One region of the Paenibacillus sp. FSL R5-0744 genome, then DNA from elsewhere that is predicted to be linked to it. Evidence: a T-box and tRNA genes for the amino acid it is inferred to sense, from the RefSeq annotation. Region 1 holds a T-box; the other holds one or more tRNA genes.

Region 1 (10,427 bases):
ACGACTAGGAATGTCATAAGCCATGATCGGAATACCTACTTCTGCTGCTTTGCGGAAATGGGCAATGATGCCCTCTTGCGATGGACGACTATAATAAGGGACGACTACTAGTGCGCAATCTGCACCAAGGTTAGCTGCGATCTCTGTGCGTGCTACCGTAGAAGCTGTGTCATTGGTTCCTGTACCGACTACTAAGGGGATAGATGTAGATTGTAAAAGCTCACGAGAAGTGTTTACTAGAAGCTGCATTTCATTTACGGTTACAGTTGGCGATTCACCGGTGGTTCCATTAACGACCAGACCTTGTATGCTGTTGTTAATAATGTTCTTTACATAACGCTGATACGAATCCAGATCGACTTCACCAGCAGCATTGAACGGGGTGACCACGGGGACATAAATTCCATAAATCTGTTGTTCTGTAAGCATAAATTATCGGCCTCCAAAATATTTTAATTCCTCTACATACACTTTACCATGGAATGTTGCATCGTCGTTAGCTATAATAAATGATGTGTATCATCAAAAATATTGATGTTAGGGTGAGGTTATGGATTTAACTTATTTACGAACATTCCGCGAGGTAGCTAAACGTCAGAGCTTTACACGGGCTGCTGAAGAGCTGGGTTACGCGCAGTCGAGTGTTACGATGCAAATACAGAAAATAGAGAAGGAATACGGAGTGCCATTGATAGAAAGGCATGGTCGACAGCTGCGTCTTACCCCGCCTGGAGAAGAGTTGTTGAAGCTATTCGTGGAGATTTTGGATCTGTATGATCGTTCTAAAGAAACCATCGCCCAGCAAATTGGAGGTACGCTAACGATTGGTACGATTGATTCATTAGCTGCTTTCTACTTGCCACCCTACTTACAGCAGTTGAGGACGAAATTTCCGAAACTTGATATCCATCTACAAACGATGCAGGAAGCTAACCTCTTGGCCAAAATAAAAGATGGGGAAGTAGACATCGGTTTGATGCTCGATCGTACCACTACGGATTCTTTACTTGATCGTACGATCATTAGAGATGAACCGCTCGTGTTGATAGCCCCCATTAACCATCCCCTTGCCCAGATGGATATAGTAACCTTACAGGATCTAAATAAGTGCGAATTAATTGTTTCTGAAGAGAGCTGTATTTACCGGAGTCTGTTTGAGAATTTGTTAAAAGAGCACGGGATTATTTTCCGCATTGGTTTTGAGCTTTCGAATCTAGAAGCGATCAAACGTTGTGTTATGAATGGTTTAGGGATTGCATTATTACCTAAAATTGTTGCAGAGGAAGAAATTGAGCGGGGGAACTTGGCCGAGCTGCCCTTCGCACATCAAGAAATTCATTTTGATCTGCAGCTTCTGATGCATCCTAAGAAGTGGAAGTCTCAGCCATTGCAATTTCTAACGCAAATGTTACTTGCAAATCATTAGTTTATTCCCATCAGGGTCTTTCACCACAAACCATTGTTGATCTTGAATATCGGTTACTATCTCTACACCGAGCTCCTTCATATAGTTGATAGAGGCTTGCAAATCATCGGTTATAAGCATAAGAGCAGGTGTTGTAATTGGAGGAGCCCCTTCAGGCTCTAAACCTCCCCACATGGGCATGGTGTCCAGAATGATCCCAGTGCTTCCTTGCATAGTTAACGGGCATAAATGACCGTTCATAATCGGATGATCTGCTTCCTGGAGTCCTAGGACATGGCAATACCAGCTACGAGCTTTTTCAATATCGTGTACGGGGATAAATACACTGCCAATCAAATTCTTAATGGGACTTGTTGCTGAAGAATTTACAATGGACTGCGCTTGTTTATTCATTCGAATTCCTCCTAGGTCTGATAATGATAACCCTTTATTTGGAATTTATGCATCTAGTCTATTTAAAACATAGAATCAGCCTACGCGCAAGTGAATCATTAATGATCAATAAAATCTTAAATTTGTATACAAAAGATAGCATTCTTTAAAGAAAGTCGCTGTAAATATTGACATTCAAAATCAGTTTATGTTATATAAAAAGAAGAATTAGCACTCATCTAACAAGAGTGCTAATCACGAAATGTTGGACAAGATGTTATTTTGAAAGGAGATTTACTTATTCATGGCCAAAAAAGAGTTTAAAGCCGAATCGAAAAGATTGCTGGAAATGATGATTAACTCCATTTATACACAACGGGAAATTTTTCTGCGCGAGTTGATTTCTAATGCAAGTGATGCAATTGATAAGATCTATTACAAAGCATTAGCTGATGAAAGCCTGGTCTTCAATAAAGAAGATTATTATATTAAAGTGACTGCCGATAAGGCGAACAGAACTTTGACGATCTCCGATACAGGTATCGGGATGACACAAGAAGAGCTGGAGAATAACTTAGGAACAATCGCGAAGAGTGGATCTCTTGCATTTAAGAAAGAGAACGAAGCCAAGGATGGTCACAATATCATCGGACAGTTCGGTGTTGGCTTCTATGCTGCGTTTATGGTAGCAGATGACGTAATTGTGATCAGTAAGGCGCTTGGTAGCGACGAGGCCTTTAAATGGGAGTCTAAGGGCGCTGATGGCTATACTATCGAGCCTGTCGAGAAGGATTCTGTAGGTACTGAAGTGATTTTGAAGATTAAAGAGAATACTGAAGAAGATCAATACGATGAATACTTGGAAGAGTATCGCCTGAAATCCATCATTAAAAAATATTCTGACTTCATTCGTTTCCCAATTAAAATGGACGTGAAGGAGCAAAAGCCAAAAGAAGGCACAGAGAACGAGTTCGAGGAAGTTGTTCAAGAACAAACCGTGAACAGTATGGTGCCAATCTGGCGGAAGAACAAAAACGAGTTGACTACAGAAGATTACGATAACTTCTATGCAGAGAAACGTTACGGCTTCGATAAGCCGCTTAAACATATTCATATCAGTGCCGATGGTGCTGTAGTGTACAATGCAATCCTGTTCATCCCAGAAAATACACCGTTTGACTACTACACAAAGGAATATGAAAAAGGTCTTGAGCTCTATTCCAATGGTGTATTGATCATGAATAAATGTGCGGATCTGCTGCCTGACTATTTTAGCTTTGTAAAAGGTATGGTAGATTCAGAGGATCTTTCGCTAAACATCTCCAGAGAAATGCTCCAGCATGACCGTCAGCTGACTCTGATCGCTAAGAACATTAAGAATAAAGTGAAGAGCCAACTGCAAAGCTTGCTGAAGGATGAAAGAGAGAAATATGAGCAGTTCTATAACGCTTTTGGCAGACAGCTTAAGTTTGGTGTGTACAACGATTATGGAATGCACAAAGATACACTTCAAGATTTGCTGATGTTCTACTCCTCCAAGGAGAAGAAGCTGGTAACGCTGGACGAATATGTGTCAAGAATGCCAGAAGATCAGAAGTATATCTACTATGCATCCGGAGAGTCGATCGACAGAATCGAAAAGCTCCCACAGACCGAGCTTGTATCGGATAAAGGGTATGAAATTCTTTACTTCACTGATGATATTGATGAATTTGCAATCAAGATGATCATGTCTTATAAAGAAAAAGAATTTAAATCCGTATCCAGTGGTGATCTGGGTATCGAAGCAGACGAAGCGGACAAGCCAACGGAAGCGGAAGAGAACGAAAACAAGGAGCTTTTTGAAGCGATGAAGGACATCTTGTCCGGCAAAGTGAAGAATGTTAAAGCTTCCAAACGTTTAAAGACTCATCCGGTATGCCTCTCAGCTGAAGGCGAATTGACAATCGAGATGGAAAAAATCCTGAAATCGATGCCGAATGGGCAAGAGGTTCAAGCGGATAAGGTACTCGAAATCAACATCCATCACGAAGTCTTCCAGTCTTTGAAAGCGGCAGCTGAGAACGATAAAGAGAAGCTCGGTTTATACACGAACCTGCTGTACAACCAAGCTCTGCTGATCGAAGGATTGCAGGTTAGTGATCCTGTTCAATTCACCAATGATATTTGCAAAATCATGAAATAGATATTAGAAAAGCCATCCTATCGTATTACGATTGGGTGGCTTTTTTTGTGCGGAAAAGGTAGTAATCGATTTCAGAGTCATTATTTGTGCAACCGCTGATCGAATAGATTATTTCACCTTGTGTGTTTTTTTTACTCGTCACTTCGGAGCAGGTATCGGTTCTAACTCCTGTGTTACTTCCACCGAATGCATCATTAGAAGTATCGTAGCTATAACTAATTACGTTGCCATCAAACTTCAAATCCTTAAATATGGGATCGCCCTCATCTGTGTAACTTGTAACTCGTATATTGTCTGCTTTTTTGCTGGAGAGATTAGTTATAAATTGCTCAAATTTATCGAGGTTGTACACTTTTTCAAAAGAAACAATATCCCCTCTATTGATGGCTTTTTCGGAAGTATAGGGTTCACTTTTGGGAACAGAATTAACCTTATTATCGGAACAACCCCATACCCCTGCTAGTAAAAGAACAGAGAGTATAAGCAAGTTTACTTTTTTCATTGAAGGACCTCCTCCTTGTAACTTATTTATATAAAAGACGAAAATTAATTGAAAAAGTTACAGTGAGCTTGATGTTTCACATTGACAATAAACAGAAAATTAAGTATCATTTCCAGTAACTTGAATATTTAAAGGCAAAGAAGAGAAAGAGTACCACGGCAATTCTTTCTACAGAGAGCTCCGGTCGCTGAAAAGGAGTAAAGAAAAACCTTGGGAATATGGTCTCAGAGCTGCGCATCGAAACCTTTTGGGTTGTAGGCTGCGCCGGAACCTGCATCCGTTATAGTGCTAGGGTATAAACGTTTATTAACGTCGTACCTGAAGAGGTAAATGTCATGAGGCATTTATAAAATTAGGTGGTAACACGTGAGTAGAACTCTCGTCCTTTGTGGATGGGAGTTTTTTTGTTGTCTAAAAAAAGGAGGAGAAGGTTAATGAGTAATGTGTTTATTGGTGGTGCTTGGCCGTATGCGAATGGATCTTTACATCTTGGAAGATTATCAAGTGTGTTGCCTGGGGATGTGCTGGCACGCTATTTTCGCAGCAAGGGGGATAACGTTTTATATGTGTCAGGCAGCGATTGTCATGGCACACCTGTAGCGGTTCAGGCTGCTAATGAAGGGATCACACCCGAAGCTTTTGCCAGTCGATACCACGAAGAGTTTCTGCAGTGTTTTGAACAGCTGGGATTTAGTTATGATCTTTATACTCGAACGGATCAACAGCAGCATCATAAGGTTGTGCAAGAGTTGTTTGCGAAGTTACTAGAGAATGGTCATTTATATAAAAAAACCATTGCGCAATGTTACTGTGAGGTGGATCAGCGCTTTTTGCCAGACAGATACGTGGAAGGGACTTGTCCAGTATGTGGCCAGCGGGCGCGTGGAGATCAATGCGATTATTGTTCTACGATTCTAGACCCTGCCGATTTATTGGACAGAGTCTGTAAATTATGTGGGAATACACCGTCAGAACGACCGACAGAACATTTTTATCTTAGCTTATCTAAATTTCAATCTGAATTAACGGAATATGTAGAGGAAGCACAATTTTGGAGAGAAAACGCTATAAAACTGACCAAACGTTATTTAAAAGAAGAACTGCTGGACCGCGCGGTAACAAGAGACTTATCTTGGGGTGTAGATGTTCCTATAGCTGGATTTGAAGACAAGAAGATTTATGTTTGGATTGAGGCGGTAAGTGGTTATTTATCAGCCAGTAAGCAGTGGGCTGCACAGTCTGGGCGGAGCTGGGAGGATTTTTGGTCAGAGGAACAAGAGGACATCACCGCTTATTATGTCCATGGTAAAGATAATATTCCTTTTCACACCCTGATATGGCCAGCCGTCTTATTAGGAGCAAGAGAACTACATTTACCGGATCGGATTATATCCAGCGAATATTTAACCCTTGAAGGGCAGAAGTTCTCCACTAGCCGTAATTGGGCAGTCTGGGTACCTGATATTCTAGAGCGGTATCATCCTGACTCTATTCGTTATTTCTTAATTGCCAACGGGCCTGAGAAGCGGGATACGGATTTTTCCTGGAGAGAGTTTATTTATAGTCATAATGGTGAGCTACTTGGAGCATTTGGTAACTTTGTGAATCGCTCATTGGCTTTTGTAGAGAAGTTTTATGAAGGGATCGTGCCAAGTGGAAAGTTAGATAAGGGGTGGAGCGACAACATTGACCTCTTGTATCTGGAGTCAGGACGCCTAATTGAAGCGGGAGATTTGAAGGATGCGCTCGAGTATATTTTCTTTTATGTACGTAAGGCAAATCAGTATTTTGATCGGCAAAAACCTTGGATTCAGGTAAAAGAAGATCAGGAGTCCTGTGGTTCTACAATATATACATGCGTGCAGATTATAGCTAATTTGGCGAATTTGCTGCATCCGTTTCTACCGTTTTCTTGTGAGAAGATCAGGGGATTCCTATCGCTTGAACTACCGAATTGGAAGCCCCGCTCGGTTCCCCCTTATCAACAGGTAACTGATTTGCAATTATTGTTTGAACGAATTGATATAAGTCAAATTAAAGAAGAAGAGCAAAGATTAGAACAACAAAAAGTCAATAAATAGGAATGGTTAAGACAAGCTCCGGGCAGGATCCTTAACCCTTTAAAAACATCCCTGCTGATTAACCAATAAATTACATCACAGCATAGCAAAAAGGACGCCTTTTTTTGTGGAATCATTTGTACCATCAAATGACTCTGTAACAGAAAGAGGCGACCTCATGTGAAAGTCTAAAATGCTTCCAAATCTTATTCAATCCGTACTTCTCGAGGAAGACTTTGTGATTCGTCTAACTGATAATATGATTATTCTCTTACTTACTTGTTCTCCATGCAAGGATACCCGCGTTCATACTCTTACAAGCCTCTAATGCTACTTCTGACGTATTAAGCTCATCCCCCCAAGCGATGTAGTAACGGAATTCATAGAATCCACCTAGTGTCGCCTTAAAGTTCGTTTCCCAATAATTATTCATGGGCCATGAATAGAGATGGGCTGGATCATGCACGAGTCCAGGGTGTCCGCTCAATAGTCGATCCTCATAGTCTAAGGAGCCGAGTTGGATGAGAGGTGTATCTGGCATCGCAATGGCAACACCATGTGTGTCACGGACAAAAGCTACACCTTCATCGACACAATAGAAATCTGCTAAGGATCCAGGCAATTGATCAATTCGTGGACGTAAGGCTGCGCCTGTCTTTTCTATCCACAGCGCATCTTGCCCAGCAGCGGGAGCACTCCCAAACGGAAGTGAAATGTACACATTTTCTGGATCCCATACACTTTCCTTATGTATGCGTACGGCTACATCAGCACGTGCGCGATCACCGTATACGGTGACGAGTAAGGAATAGTGACTGCAACCATTCACGCGATAGGTCAATTGAACTTTTCCATAAAGGGCACCCTTTTCAACGATATTGACATCAACTAATGCTCCGACAGAGGTTATCGCATCAGCGCCTCTACGATTTCGTCCCATCTTACGACGTACATCATACATGCCAAATTCATTAGGTGCTTGTGTTACGTTGTAGACAGGGGAGAATGCATTGTGTTTCCGATCAGACCGTAGTAAATCTTGTTGACTGCTTTTGTCGACCCATTTCGTAATCCCTGCCCCAAGTTCCCATTCGATCCGAACGAAAGGTGACTCGATAAATTTCGGTGTCACATGTAGCTTCGGTGGAACAGGTGGAATAATATCCAGCATGCGATCGGATCCAACATAATCGGTGCGATACGCTGTTACAGGTGGATGCGCTTCGATTGCCTTGATCGTCAATTGGACCTTTTGATTCGGCTGCAAGGTTACTGGAATGGTAATGATGACCCCGCGGTGTGCCGTCACCATTTGTGCTTCATAGACAGTTCCAGTCACTTCATCGAGTACTTCAAAACCTTTTTTCAGCTCTGTAATGTACCAGCCCTCCATAATTAATTGGGCATAATCGGTTTGGACAAAGTTATTTGGGTTATGCAACTCAAATTTCATAGGACGATCTGGTCCTAATAGTGCATCTCCTTGTGCCTCAAGGATATCGTATAATGCGGTATGGGCAAGTGCACTCGCATTGGCGGCATAAGCTTCTTTACGACAGCCCAGCTCTTGTACGAATGGGTTCCAAGGTTCTGTCACAGAGGAATGGTATCCCCATGTATGTTCAGCAAATAAAGCCAACTCGTATTCAATCGCCTCAAGCCGCTCTTGGTCAACAATCTCACGGGTAGGATCTAATTGCTTCACTTTCGTGTACACGCGTTGCGCCTCTCGGAAGATCTGAACATGCATCGGAGTAGTAGCTGAGCCATCTGTCCACCAATCCGGCCAATCTCCTCGAAAGGTCTCGATCTCATCCGGATGCTCGTTCGCATATGCTCTTAAATCTGTAAAGAAATCATCCAGTGTCGCTGGTTGAATCAAGATCCGATCACCATGCAACGCATTCCAATGGTTTACAAAATCCATTAATGCGGCATTCGGTGAGCCATTATCTGTAGGGAGCCCAGATACCATGACAGGTACTAACGGGAAGGTATAGCCATCTTCAACTAATTGCTCTAAATATCGATCAAACCGCGCTTCAGCGACTTCCAAGGACACGCCTTTTCGCACGTCATGCTCATCACGAATGGTATAGGAACCTCCTATACCAGGAATCAAGCCGAGGTCATTTCCGAACATATAATGCTCGCCACTCCACGTTAGAATTCGATCACCTTTTGGTGTTTCCCACCAGAATGGAATTTGTTTCTTCCATAATGGAAACATGGAGTGATGTGTATGAATACAGGTTATTAAATTCTCGATACCAGCATCGGCCAAGACTTGACTATATCCCCAACCAAAGCCAGTGATGTCTGCAGTCATAGCAGAACGTACGGGGAATTGAATCGATTGACCATAGTCAGTAATCCGTTGAATCATGACGGAGAGCATCTCTTGATTTAATTGCTCGCCGAAATTGAGATAGGTTCCAGATAGACCGATATAGCCTTTTTGTACCGCTTGCGCGAATTCTTCTTTTTCTGTTGGTGTCGCTTTTAAGAGGAAGGATTCAACAGGCCAGAACGTTTCGCATACCCATTTGTAGCCCTTCCAATCTAGGCGAGCACCGCTTTCTATGTCACGTACAATTTGTAACGCTTGCCGAATGTAATTGACATGATATTGCCGGATTTTCTCTTGACGTTCTGTATAGCCAACATCCGTATGGGAATGTTGAATGACGTAAATTTTCCATGGTTTGTGGGTGTTCATTGTAAAGCTCCTCTCAGGTATTTTATGATTAAAGATGAGATTGGAATTTCAGCTTGAAGCGAAATAACGCATCTTCTTCGTACCAAGCCTGGAAATTTGTACCCCAGACATTGTTGTGTAAATTGACATGCATTCCTCCAGTAAGTGAAGCGAATGTATGATCAAATTGCACAAGCCGTGGTTCTCCAGGAGATACGAGCGCGGCATCTAATGTCGTGATATCCACTTGACCGTCCGCTGCCGCATAATACATGCCCTGATCTACCGCATGCAGATTGCGATTTCCCCCTTTAACAACGTCTAGTGGGGAAGTGAGTTGTCCGATTTTATCAAGCTTCCATTGATTTGGATTATTGACGATCGGATTGAAGCTCATCCATGCTGCTTCTGGGAGGCGATATGCATCCTTATGGAACCATTGAAGCTTACATTCTACGGTAGCAGTGTGCTTCTTAAATATATATTCGATGGTCAACTCTCGTGGAGCACCCATTCCTTCACTAGCTGCTCTAGGCATCTTTAACGTAGCAAGGACAACATCCTGTTCTTCTCCACATAATGCTTGCAAGGATAATAGTTTGGGTTTCGTCACGTTATGCATTATCCATTCTTTCGTCAGATCCATACCTGGTTTCCCGAAATCTCCGGTTGCCCATACATGCGTATCTTTCCATCGCACGTGATATTCACGGTACCAACGATCATAATCCGCTTGGGAGAAAGTCTCATATGAGAATAATCCGATCGGGTTGTTCGGCCCAGCCCACTCTCGATTACGTTGGTCTAGCAAACTGATAATAGAACCGTTATCCTCAAACACGACCTCAAAGTCTCCTAAAGTATAGGATTGATCCGTGTACAGGATTGTCGCATCCGCATTAGCAATCTGTGGACGAACCGGTCGTAATGCGGCTAGAGCAGCTCGTGCTTCGATCTGACGTTTTACGCCCAGAGTAGATACGGCATTTTCTAAATATTCCCTTTGCTCTTGCCAAGACTGCTCCATGAGACTAAATGAGCGGGCACTAAGCTTCTCCACGGCTTCCACGCCGAACATCTCGATCATTTCAGCGCGTGAATTTTTTTCGTAAAAACGATATTCAAGTGGGTTTAAGTTCACATCAACCTTGTCTCGAGCTCGTGCTTGCTGAAAATCTTCCTTA
Region 2 (10,427 bases), 1.8 Mb from region 1:
AAGAAGGGACCAGCATAAAATGCTGGTGAACCATACCAATCCCTCTATCAATGGCATCCTGAGCAGATTGCAGCTTCACTTTTTCACCCTTGATAAAGATTTCACCTTCACTAGGCTCTTCCATGCCGAACATGATCTTCATTAAAGTTGATTTACCAGCGCCGTTCTCGCCCGCAATCGCATGAATTTCTCCCTCACTTAAAGAAAAATGCACGTCTTTATTTGCAACGACACCATTGGGATACACCTTGGTAATTCCCCGCATTTCCAGCAGAGCTTTGTTCATAGGTCTCAACGCCTTTCGACTTGGAGGTCTGCAAAAATATACAGCTGGAATTCTTCTAAAGAAGAATCTCCAACTGTAGGTTTATCACTTTATAGCTACACTTAAGGCTTAACTGCGTTACGAATGGCTTCTACTTCAGAGGTTTCCATTCCCATCGCGTTATCTACTGTAATTTCTTTATTGATCAGCTTTTGCTTCACTTCTTCAACTTTAGCCTGAAGATCGGCAGGGAAGATATTTTTATAGATCTCATTCTCTGCAATGCCTACACCATCATCTACAAAGCTCAACACATCACGTTTACCCATCTCAAGTGTACCGTCTTGTAATCTCTTCACGGCACCCAGAATAGCACTATCAATCTTTTTAATAGAAGAAGTAACGATCAAGTTTGCTTTTTCGCTATCTGTATCGTTAAGCAACATCGCCTGATCGGAGTCTACACCGATAGCATATTTCTTCTTCTCCTTAGCTGCGTCAAAGATTCCAAGACCTGTACCCCCAGCCACGTTAAAAATAACATCCACACCGGAGTTATATTGAATCAGCGAAAGCTCCTTACCTTTAGCCGGGTTAACGAAATCACCAGCATATGATACAGCGACCTTCACATCAGGATCAACATATTGAGCGCCCTGAATGTAGCCTACCAAGAAAGCGTTAATTCCTGGAATGTCCATGCCGCCTACAAAACCGATCACATTCTCAGGATTAGCATTTTCCATATCCGATTGTGTAGCTAGCGCCGCTACAGCACCTGCTAGAAAAGATACTTCATTTGTTGCATAAGACATGTTGTACATATTCTCTGGTGCTTCATCTATATCGGTATCATAGTTAATGAACTTTTTGTCAGGATATAATTCAGCCGTTGCATTAAACATCTCTGTAATTTCCGATCCACCAGAAATAATAACATCCCAGTCCTCAGCTGCGATATCGTTAAACGTAGGCTCCCATTTCGTTTTATCGACACCCATTTCTACAACTTTTGTTTCTGCACCCAGCTCATCCTTAACCTTTTGCAAACCGCTATTCGCAGAGTCAAAGAAAGATTTATCTCCAAGCGTTCCTGGAATCAGAAGTACAACTTTGAGTTTATCCCCTGAACCCGTTGCTCCACCTTCAGCTGCATTAGATCCTGCATTCGCGGAAGATCCATTACTCGACGTATTATTTCCACAGGCTGTGACCATTACCATTACTACTAGTAACAACAAAGAAAGAACTTTCTTTTTCATTTTTCTATTCCCCCTATTTATAGTTGGTTAGTAATTTGAGAGGTTCTCCTTCTTAGTCCGTTGTATATTTCACGATTTAGATGGAAACTCTCATTTTTCATGTAACATTGTCAAAATTTTAACGATTTTAACGAATACACTCAAAAAAAGAGATAAAATTATAATTTTTACGAATAATCCGACTAATTTCCGAACGAGATGGCCAGTCAGGTTGCTAATCTTCGGATTTACTGATACGATCATATCAAATATTAATGAAAATAATTATATGATTTCGGTCATGATTTTGTACGATTCGGCTAAAACATAATTATTGGAGGGTCATCATGGATCGTGTTCTATATATTGTAAATGCAGTACATGAGGTTAATACCTATATTCCACCACACCAGCATGAATGTTATGAACTAGTCTATTATTTAAACGGCTTAGGAACTACCAATGTAGGTTCGCGAAGTTATCATTTTCGTTCTTCTTCATTCGCGCTGATACCACCCAATCATAAACATGACGAGAACCATCGCGAGGATGCTACTATACTATTTGTAGGCTTCCATTCAAATCACCCAAATATGGAGAATTTGCAAGGCGTATATGAAGATGATAAAGACCATACTGTTCTACAGATCTTGCTTCGAATGAAAGCAGAGTTTACGCGCAAACAAGATGGATTCTCTGAACTATTGAACCTGCAAATGAGCGAAATCACTGTTCATCTGATACGGCTTCTTAGCGCCTCTGGGTTTCAATCACCAACGGAAGACAGAGTCCAATATGTTCTAAACTATATGAATGAGCATTACCGCCATAAGCTATCGGTCGCAACACTTTCTGAGATGTCTGGATACAGCTATGATCGTTTCCGCCATTTATTTAAAGAACGATTCGGTTCTTCACCTCTGCGCTATCTACTATTGAAACGTCTGGATTATGCAAAGTCTCTCTTGCAACATACCCAAATGCATATCTCTGAAGTATCAGCTGCTGCTGGGTTTGTGAATGACGCCCAATTCTGCAATATGTTTAAACGTGAAATTGGTCTCACCCCACGAGCATTCCGACTAAGCAGTCAATAAAACAACACTCCACACAAAAAGGCCGTTGATTAGAGACGCCTCTAATTCAACGGCTTAAGAATAAAAGCTCAAAAACAAAGAAAAAAGGTTTGTAAAGTTGCTTATACAAGCGACTTTACAAACCTTTTTGATATACCGGCGAGAGGACTCGAACCTCCACGGTTTCCCTCTCGATTTTGAGTCGAGCGCGTCTGCCATTCCGCCACGCCGGCACATATGAACTTAATGGAGGCGCCACCCAGATTTGAACTGGGGATAAAGCTTTTGCAGAGCTTTGCCTTACCACTTGGCTATGGCGCCATATGAAAACTTTGGAGCGGACGACGGGAATCGAACCCGCGACCCTCGCCTTGGCAAGGCGATGCTCTACCGCTGAGCCACGTCCGCATAAAATGGCTGGGGATATAGGATTTGAACCTATGCGTGACGGAGTCAAAGTCCGTTGCCTTACCGCTTGGCTAATCCCCAATAACATTTTAAAATAAAAGGGGCGACTGATGGGTCTCGAACCCACGAATGCCGGAACCACAATCCGGTGCGTTAACCACTTCGCCACAATCGCCATATTAAACTAATATTATTGCTGTTCTTCTTAAAGTAAATGGGGCGACCGATGGGACTTGAACCCACGAATGCCGGATCCACAAACCGGTGCGTTAACCCCTTCGCCACGACCGCCATATTAAACTTTAGAGAAAGACTTTAGATAAAGATTGGCAGGGGCAGCAGGAATTGAACCCACACCAACGGTTTTGGAGACCGTTGTTCTACCTTTAAACTATGCCCCTAAAAAAAATGGTGGGGGATGATGGATTCGAACCACCGAACACGTACGTGAGCAGATTTACAGTCTGATGCGTTTGGCCACTTCGCTAATCCCCCAAAGATGGTGCCGGCGAGAGGACTTGAACCCCCAACCTACTGATTACAAGTCAGTTGCTCTACCAATTGAGCTACACCGGCATATTAAGTTGTATACTATATGGTGGCTCGAGACGGATTCGAACCGCCGACACGAGGATTTTCAGTCCTCTGCTCTACCGACTGAGCTATCGAGCCAAGAAAATGGCGGAACCGACGAGATTCGAACTCGCGATCTCCTGCGTGACAGGCAGGCATGTTAGGCCAACTACACCACGGTTCCAAAAGATATAATTACTTGATGAAAATTGGTTGCGGGGGCAGGATTTGAACCTGCGGCCTTCGGGTTATGAGCCCGACGAGCTACCGGGCTGCTCCACCCCGCGTCGTTCTTAAATGAATATGGTGGAGGCTGAGGGGATCGAACCCCCGACCCTCTGCTTGTAAGGCAGATGCTCTCCCAGCTGAGCTAAGCCTCCGTAAACAACAATTGTTATTGTACCAAAGTCCACTATGTAAAATCAAGTGAAAATTTGGTGACCCGTATGGGATTCGAACCCATGTTACCTCCGTGAAAGGGAGGTGTCTTAACCCCTTGACCAACGGGCCATACTAAGTAAAATTTGTGGCGGAGAGAGAGGGATTCGAACCCTCGAGACGCTTGTGGCGCCTACACGATTTCCAATCGTGCTCCTTCGGCCAAACTCGGACACCTCTCCATATGGCTCCCCGAACAGGACTCGAACCTGTGACAACTCGATTAACAGTCGAGTGCTCTACCAACTGAGCTATCAGGGAATATTCATACCAGGCTTGATGCCTGAAAACTGAATCCGAATTGAATTTGCATTTTAAGTATAGGATAAGCCCTCGACCGATTAGTATTGGTCAGCTCCATGCATTACTGCACTTCCACCTCCAACCTATCTACCTCGTCGTCTTCAAGGGGTCTTACTAATTGGGAAATCTCATCTTGAGGGGGGCTTCACGCTTAGATGCTTTCAGCGCTTATCCCGTCCGTACGTAGCTACCCAGCCATGCTTCTGGCGAAACAACTGGTGCACCAGCGGTACGTCCATCCCGGTCCTCTCGTACTAAGGACAGCTCCTCTCAAATTTCCTGCGCCCACGACAGATAGGGACCGAACTGTCTCACGACGTTCTGAACCCAGCTCGCGTACCGCTTTAATGGGCGAACAGCCCAACCCTTGGGACCTACTTCAGCCCCAGGATGCGATGAGCCGACATCGAGGTGCCAAACCTCCCCGTCGATGTGGACTCTTGGGGGAGATAAGCCTGTTATCCCCAGGGTAGCTTTTATCCGTTGAGCGATGGCCCTTCCATGCGGTACCACCGGATCACTAAGTCCGACTTTCGTCCCTGCTCGACTTGTAGGTCTCGCAGTCAAGCTCCCTTATGCCTTTGCACTCTTCGAATGATTTCCAACCATTCTGAGGGAACCTTGGAACGCCTCCGTTACTCTTTAGGAGGCGACCGCCCCAGTCAAACTGCCCGCCTGACACGGTCCCCGTACCCGGTTAGGGTACTAGGTTAGAACCTAGATACGATCAGGGTGGTATCCCAACGGCGCCTCCACCGAAGCTTGCGCTCCGATTTCTACGGCTCCCACCTATCCTGTACAGATCGTACCCAAATTCAATATCAAGCTGCAGTAAAGCTCCATGGGGTCTTTCCGTCTTGTCGCGGGTAACCTGCATCTTCACAGGTATTAAAATTTCACCGGATCTCTCGTTGAGACAGCGCCCAAGTCGTTACGCCATTCGTGCGGGTCAGAATTTACCTGACAAGGAATTTCGCTACCTTAGGACCGTTATAGTTACGGCCGCCGTTTACTGGGGCTTCGGTTCATAGCTTCGGGTTACCCCTAACCACTCCCCTTAACCTTCCAGCACCGGGCAGGCGTCAGCCCGTATACTTCGCCTTGCGGCTTCGCACAGACCTGTGTTTTTGCTAAACAGTCGCTTGGGCCTTTTCACTGCGGCCCCCTCGTGCTATTCACACTACCGGGGCACCCCTTCTCCCGAAGTTACGGGGTCATTTTGCCGAGTTCCTTAACGAGAGTTCTTCCGCGCGCCTTAGAATTCTCTTCTCGCCTACCTGTGTCGGTTTGCGGTACGGGCACCTTCTCCTGGCTAGAGGCTTTTCTTGGCAGTGTGAGATCATGACCTTCGCTACTGTAATTTTCGCTCCCCATCACAGCCCAGCCTTAATGATGTGCGGATTTGCCTACACATCAGCCTCACTGCTTAGACGGACATATCCATCAGTCCGCGTCACTACCCTCCTGCGTCACCCCATCGCTCATAGCGGATTACGGTGGTACAGTAATTTCAAACTGTTGTCCTTCGACTACGCCTTTCGGCCTCGCCTTAGGTCCCGACTTACCCTGAGCGGACGAGCCTTCCTCAGGAAACCTTGGGCTTTCGGCGGATCAGATTCTCACTGATCTTTTCGTTACTCATACCGGCATTCTCACTTGTATGCTGTCCAGCGCTCCTTACGGTACACCTTCAACCCACATACAACGCTCCCCTACCCCAGATACATACGTATCTAGCCATAGCTTCGGTGGTGTGTTTAGCCCCGTTACATTTTCGGCGCAGAGTCACTCGACCAGTGAGCTATTACGCACTCTTTCAATGGTGGCTGCTTCTAAGCCAACATCCTGGTTGTCTGTGCAACTCCACATCCTTTCCCACTTAACACACACTTGGGGACCTTAGCTGATGGTCTGGGCTGTTTCCCTTTTGACAATGGATCTTAGCACTCACTGTCTGACTCCCGGCAATAAGTATATGGCATTCGGAGTTTGACTGAGCTTGGTAATCCTTGCGGACCCCGCACCCAATCAGTGCTCTACCTCCACTACTCTTATACCGAGGCTAGCCCTAAAGCTATTTCGGGGAGAACCAGCTATCTCCGAGTTCGATTGGAATTTCTCCGCTACCCCCACCTCATCCCCGCATTTTTCAACATGCGTGGGTTCGGGCCTCCAGTGCGTGTTACCGCACCTTCACCCTGGACAGGGGTAGATCACACGGTTTCGGGTCTACGTCCACATACTAAGTCGCCCTATTCAGACTCGCTTTCGCTGCGGCTCCGTCTTCTCGACTTAACCTTGCATGTTAAACGTAACTCGCCGGTTCATTCTACAAAAGGCACGCCATCACCCATAGATCGGGCTCTGACTTTTTGTAAGCACACGGTTTCAGGTTCTATTTCACTCCCCTTCCGGGGTGCTTTTCACCTTTCCCTCACGGTACTGTTTCACTATCGGTCGCCAGGTAGTATTTAGCCTTAGCAGATGGTCCTGCTGGATTCATACGGGGTTTCACGTGCCCCGCACTACTCGGGATCCGTCTCGGAGAGAACACAGTTTAGGCTACAGGGCTTTTACCTCTATCGCGGGCCTTTCCAGACCTCTTCGCCTACCATATTCCTTTGTAACTCCATGTGAGACGTCCCACAACCCCTAAGAGCAAGCTCTTAGGTTTAGGCTGTTCCGCGTTCGCTCGCCGCTACTGACGGAATCACTATTGTTTTCTCTTCCTCAGGGTACTTAGATGTTTCAGTTCCCCTGGTCTGCCTCTACATCTCCTATGTGTTCAGAGATGAGTAACTGCGAATTACCACAGCTGGGTTTCCCCATTCGGACACCCCCGGATCAAAGCTTGCTTACAGCTCCCCGAGGCAGTTTCGTTGTTCGCCACGTCCTTCGTCGGCTCCTGGCGCCTAGGCATCCTCCGTGTGCTCTTATTAGCTTAACCTTGATTTTTCCGCAGGAAAATATCACATAATGACATTCTCTTTGGAATCATCTCACTAATAACATTTACTTGTTTGCACAAGTTGCTAAAAGATGTTCTAAAACGCAAATTCGTTTCGGTATCCAGTTTTCAAGGATCAAGTCTTACTTGAGAGCTTAAACTCTCAAAACTGAGCAACGAGTGAGTTGTGGAAGTTTAACTTCCGATTTGAATGTCTTCATTGCAGAAGACGATTCTCCATAGAAAGGAGGTGATCCAGCCGCACCTTCCGATACGGCTACCTTGTTACGACTTCACCCCAATCATCTACCCCACCTTCGGCGGCTGGCTCCCTTGCGGGTTACCCCACCGACTTCGGGTGTTGTAAACTCTCGTGGTGTGACGGGCGGTGTGTACAAGACCCGGGAACGTATTCACCGCGGCATGCTGATCCGCGATTACTAGCAATTCCGACTTCATGCAGGCGAGTTGCAGCCTGCAATCCGAACTGAGACCGGCTTTGATGGGATTGGCTTCACCTCGCGGTTTCGCTTCCCGTTGTACCGGCCATTGTAGTACGTGTGTAGCCCAGGTCATAAGGGGCATGATGATTTGACGTCATCCCCACCTTCCTCCGGTTTGTCACCGGCAGTCACTCTAGAGTGCCCAGCTTAACCTGCTGGCAACTAAAGTTAAGGGTTGCGCTCGTTGCGGGACTTAACCCAACATCTCACGACACGAGCTGACGACAACCATGCACCACCTGTCTCCTCTGTCCCGAAGGCCGCCACTATCTCTAGTGGATTCAGAGGGATGTCAAGACCTGGTAAGGTTCTTCGCGTTGCTTCGAATTAAACCACATACTCCACTGCTTGTGCGGGTCCCCGTCAATTCCTTTGAGTTTCAGTCTTGCGACCGTACTCCCCAGGCGGAGTGCTTACTGTGTTAACTTCGGCACCAAGGGTATCGAAACCCCTAACACCTAGCACTCATCGTTTACGGCGTGGACTACCAGGGTATCTAATCCTGTTTGCTCCCCACGCTTTCGCGCCTCAGCGTCAGTTACAGCCCAGAAAGTCGCCTTCGCCACTGGTGTTCCTCCACATATCTACGCATTTCACCGCTACACGTGGAATTCCACTTTCCTCTTCTGTACTCAAGTCACCCAGTTTCCAGTGCGACCTCAGGTTGAGCCCAAGGTTTAAACACCAGACTTAAATGACCGCCTGCGCGCGCTTTACGCCCAATAATTCCGGACAACGCTTGCCCCCTACGTATTACCGCGGCTGCTGGCACGTAGTTAGCCGGGGCTTTCTTCTCAGGTACCGTCACTCCGATAGCAGTTACTCTACCGGACGTTCTTCCCTGGCAACAGAGCTTTACGATCCGAAAACCTTCATCACTCACGCGGCGTTGCTCCGTCAGACTTTCGTCCATTGCGGAAGATTCCCTACTGCTGCCTCCCGTAGGAGTCTGGGCCGTGTCTCAGTCCCAGTGTGGCCGTTCACCCTCTCAGGTCGGCTACGCATCGTCGCCTTGGTGGGCCGTTACCCCACCAACTAGCTAATGCGCCGCAGGCCCATCCCTCAGTGACAGATTGCTCCGTCTTTCATTCTTTCTTCAGGAGAAAAAAGAAATTATCCGGTATTAGCTACCGTTTCCGGTAGTTATCCCAGTCTAAGGGGCAGGTTGCCTACGTGTTACTCACCCGTCCGCCGCTAAGTTACTTTGAAAGCAAGCTTTCAAAGTAACTCCGCTCGACTTGCATGTATTAGGCACGCCGCCAGCGTTCGTCCTGAGCCAGGATCAAACTCTCCAATTAGTATTGAAAAGAGCGATATGCTCATTTTGAAACATCTGACGAGAAAATTAATTCTCTAATTTTGGATTTCACTTTCGTGATTCCCTACTCACTCGTTGTTCAGTTTTCAAAGATCAAGCTGTTTATTTCGTCGTTGTGTTGTTCAGCAGCGACCTTTATAATATATCACAGCGTCCTCGTTTTAGTCAACCTTTTTTTTAATTTCTTTTTTCGGTTGTCTTTCGAATGTTTTCGAAAGCACATCTCTGTGTCAGAGGGACGAGTTATAATTTAACACATGAACTAGGAAAGAGTCAACCATAAATTTATTAGAATAAATATGAGCGCATCATAATAGCGAGCAAACAAAAAAGAGAGTGCTCAGCCTCTCCCTATCCCTACTTATTTTATCTATAGATTACCGGCAAATCCTGCATCTAATTTCTTATCTATAAGGTATATCGGATCGCATGACCCTCTCCCCCATGACCGTCAGCCCATAAAGTAATCTCACGGATTAGCGAACGAGAAACAAGTTTTCGTAAAACTAGGGGCAACTCAGCCTCTAATTGACACAGGCCAGAATGCTGTAGTAATTCTTTTATACTCCATGCTTCCTTACGGCTATTCAGAATATTGAAAAGCAATGCACAACAATCCGTCATTTTGGACATGATCCCAAATTCACATGCTAGAAGAACAAGCTCTACTCTTTGCTCTAAGGTCTCCGTGCTGATGGTTAGTTCCTCATATAGTTTATGGACCGAAGTGTTCATACTTTTAACCTGCTCCCAAACAGCCGGCTCTGGAAATGAACCAGATTCACTCACTTCTATTCTTGCCCAATGATATAGAGCCATCAATACACAGTTATATGCATCCATAATGTAGCCAGCTTCTATATACCGTTTAGATTTCACATACAAATGCAAGAATCGTGCAAACTCCATGAACTCAACTCGTTCCTTAAGAGGCCCTTCAAATTGTAAAATCTCCCGGCGCATATCCCCTAGTATTCCTTTGGGATCCCAGATCACTTCCCCAATCATCAAACTAGTAAGGAGCTCGTTATTATCTCCCGCCATGACAGCCCGCTCCAAAGCGGAAAGGCCAATATGGACTGACTGGGTCCGTGTGTCACCGGCAATGGTGTGGCGAACAATATGTTCTAAATCCTGTTCCTCATGTAAAACTAACACAACCATATCAAAATCGTGAAGTAGCGCGCTTTGAAAAGGAGTACTCCCTTTCTGCCGCAAAGCGACAGCTCCTAAAACATTTTCTTCAAACGTTTCTCCACTCAACAAAGTTACATTGGATAATTCCATGCTTCCCTCCATTAAATTTGGCGAATTTGCGTCCAGTCAGTTATAATTCAGTTATAATAATTATTCTA

The links. The T-box of region 1 lies ahead of metG (methionine--tRNA ligase). A T-box ahead of a tRNA ligase gene usually reads a tRNA of that ligase, here a tRNA-Met.
Region 2: it encodes a tRNA-Met, which carries the amino acid that the T-box ahead of metG (methionine--tRNA ligase) is inferred to sense. The anticodon was not compared.

The regions. Positions count from the first base shown of each region.
Region 1 is NZ_CP150228.1:4,162,638-4,173,064, reverse strand. It holds gene dapA (4-hydroxy-tetrahydrodipicolinate synthase) at 1-429, opposite strand, end outside; gene MKY19_RS18330 (LysR family transcriptional regulator) at 551-1,426, shown strand; gene MKY19_RS18325 (VOC family protein) at 1,409-1,819, opposite strand; gene htpG (molecular chaperone HtpG) at 2,103-3,983, shown strand; gene MKY19_RS18315 (DUF4362 domain-containing protein) at 4,009-4,485, opposite strand; T-box leader at 4,614-4,875, shown strand; gene metG (methionine--tRNA ligase) at 4,920-6,566, shown strand; gene MKY19_RS18305 (glycoside hydrolase) at 6,817-9,264, opposite strand; gene MKY19_RS18300 (DUF5054 domain-containing protein) at 9,293-10,427, opposite strand, start outside.
Region 2 is NZ_CP150228.1:5,927,377-5,937,803, forward strand. It holds gene MKY19_RS26095 (ABC transporter ATP-binding protein) at 1-286, opposite strand, end outside; gene MKY19_RS26100 (BMP family ABC transporter substrate-binding protein) at 388-1,527, opposite strand; gene MKY19_RS26105 (AraC family transcriptional regulator) at 1,854-2,603, shown strand; tRNA gene MKY19_RS26110 (tRNA-Leu) at 2,737-2,815, opposite strand; tRNA gene MKY19_RS26115 (tRNA-Cys) at 2,830-2,903, opposite strand; tRNA gene MKY19_RS26120 (tRNA-Gly) at 2,916-2,990, opposite strand; tRNA gene MKY19_RS26125 (tRNA-Gln) at 2,997-3,071, opposite strand; tRNA gene MKY19_RS26130 (tRNA-His) at 3,093-3,165, opposite strand; tRNA gene MKY19_RS26135 (tRNA-His) at 3,206-3,281, opposite strand; tRNA gene MKY19_RS26140 (tRNA-Trp) at 3,318-3,391, opposite strand; tRNA gene MKY19_RS26145 (tRNA-Tyr) at 3,400-3,485, opposite strand; tRNA gene MKY19_RS26150 (tRNA-Thr) at 3,491-3,566, opposite strand; tRNA gene MKY19_RS26155 (tRNA-Phe) at 3,587-3,662, opposite strand; tRNA gene MKY19_RS26160 (tRNA-Asp) at 3,670-3,747, opposite strand; tRNA gene MKY19_RS26165 (tRNA-Met) at 3,774-3,850, opposite strand; tRNA gene MKY19_RS26170 (tRNA-Val) at 3,868-3,943, opposite strand; tRNA gene MKY19_RS26175 (tRNA-Glu) at 3,999-4,073, opposite strand; tRNA gene MKY19_RS26180 (tRNA-Ser) at 4,091-4,183, opposite strand; tRNA gene MKY19_RS26185 (tRNA-Asn) at 4,187-4,262, opposite strand; rRNA gene MKY19_RS26190 (23S ribosomal RNA) at 4,323-7,251, opposite strand; rRNA gene MKY19_RS26195 (16S ribosomal RNA) at 7,495-9,052, opposite strand; gene MKY19_RS26200 (nucleotidyltransferase-like protein) at 9,481-10,359, opposite strand.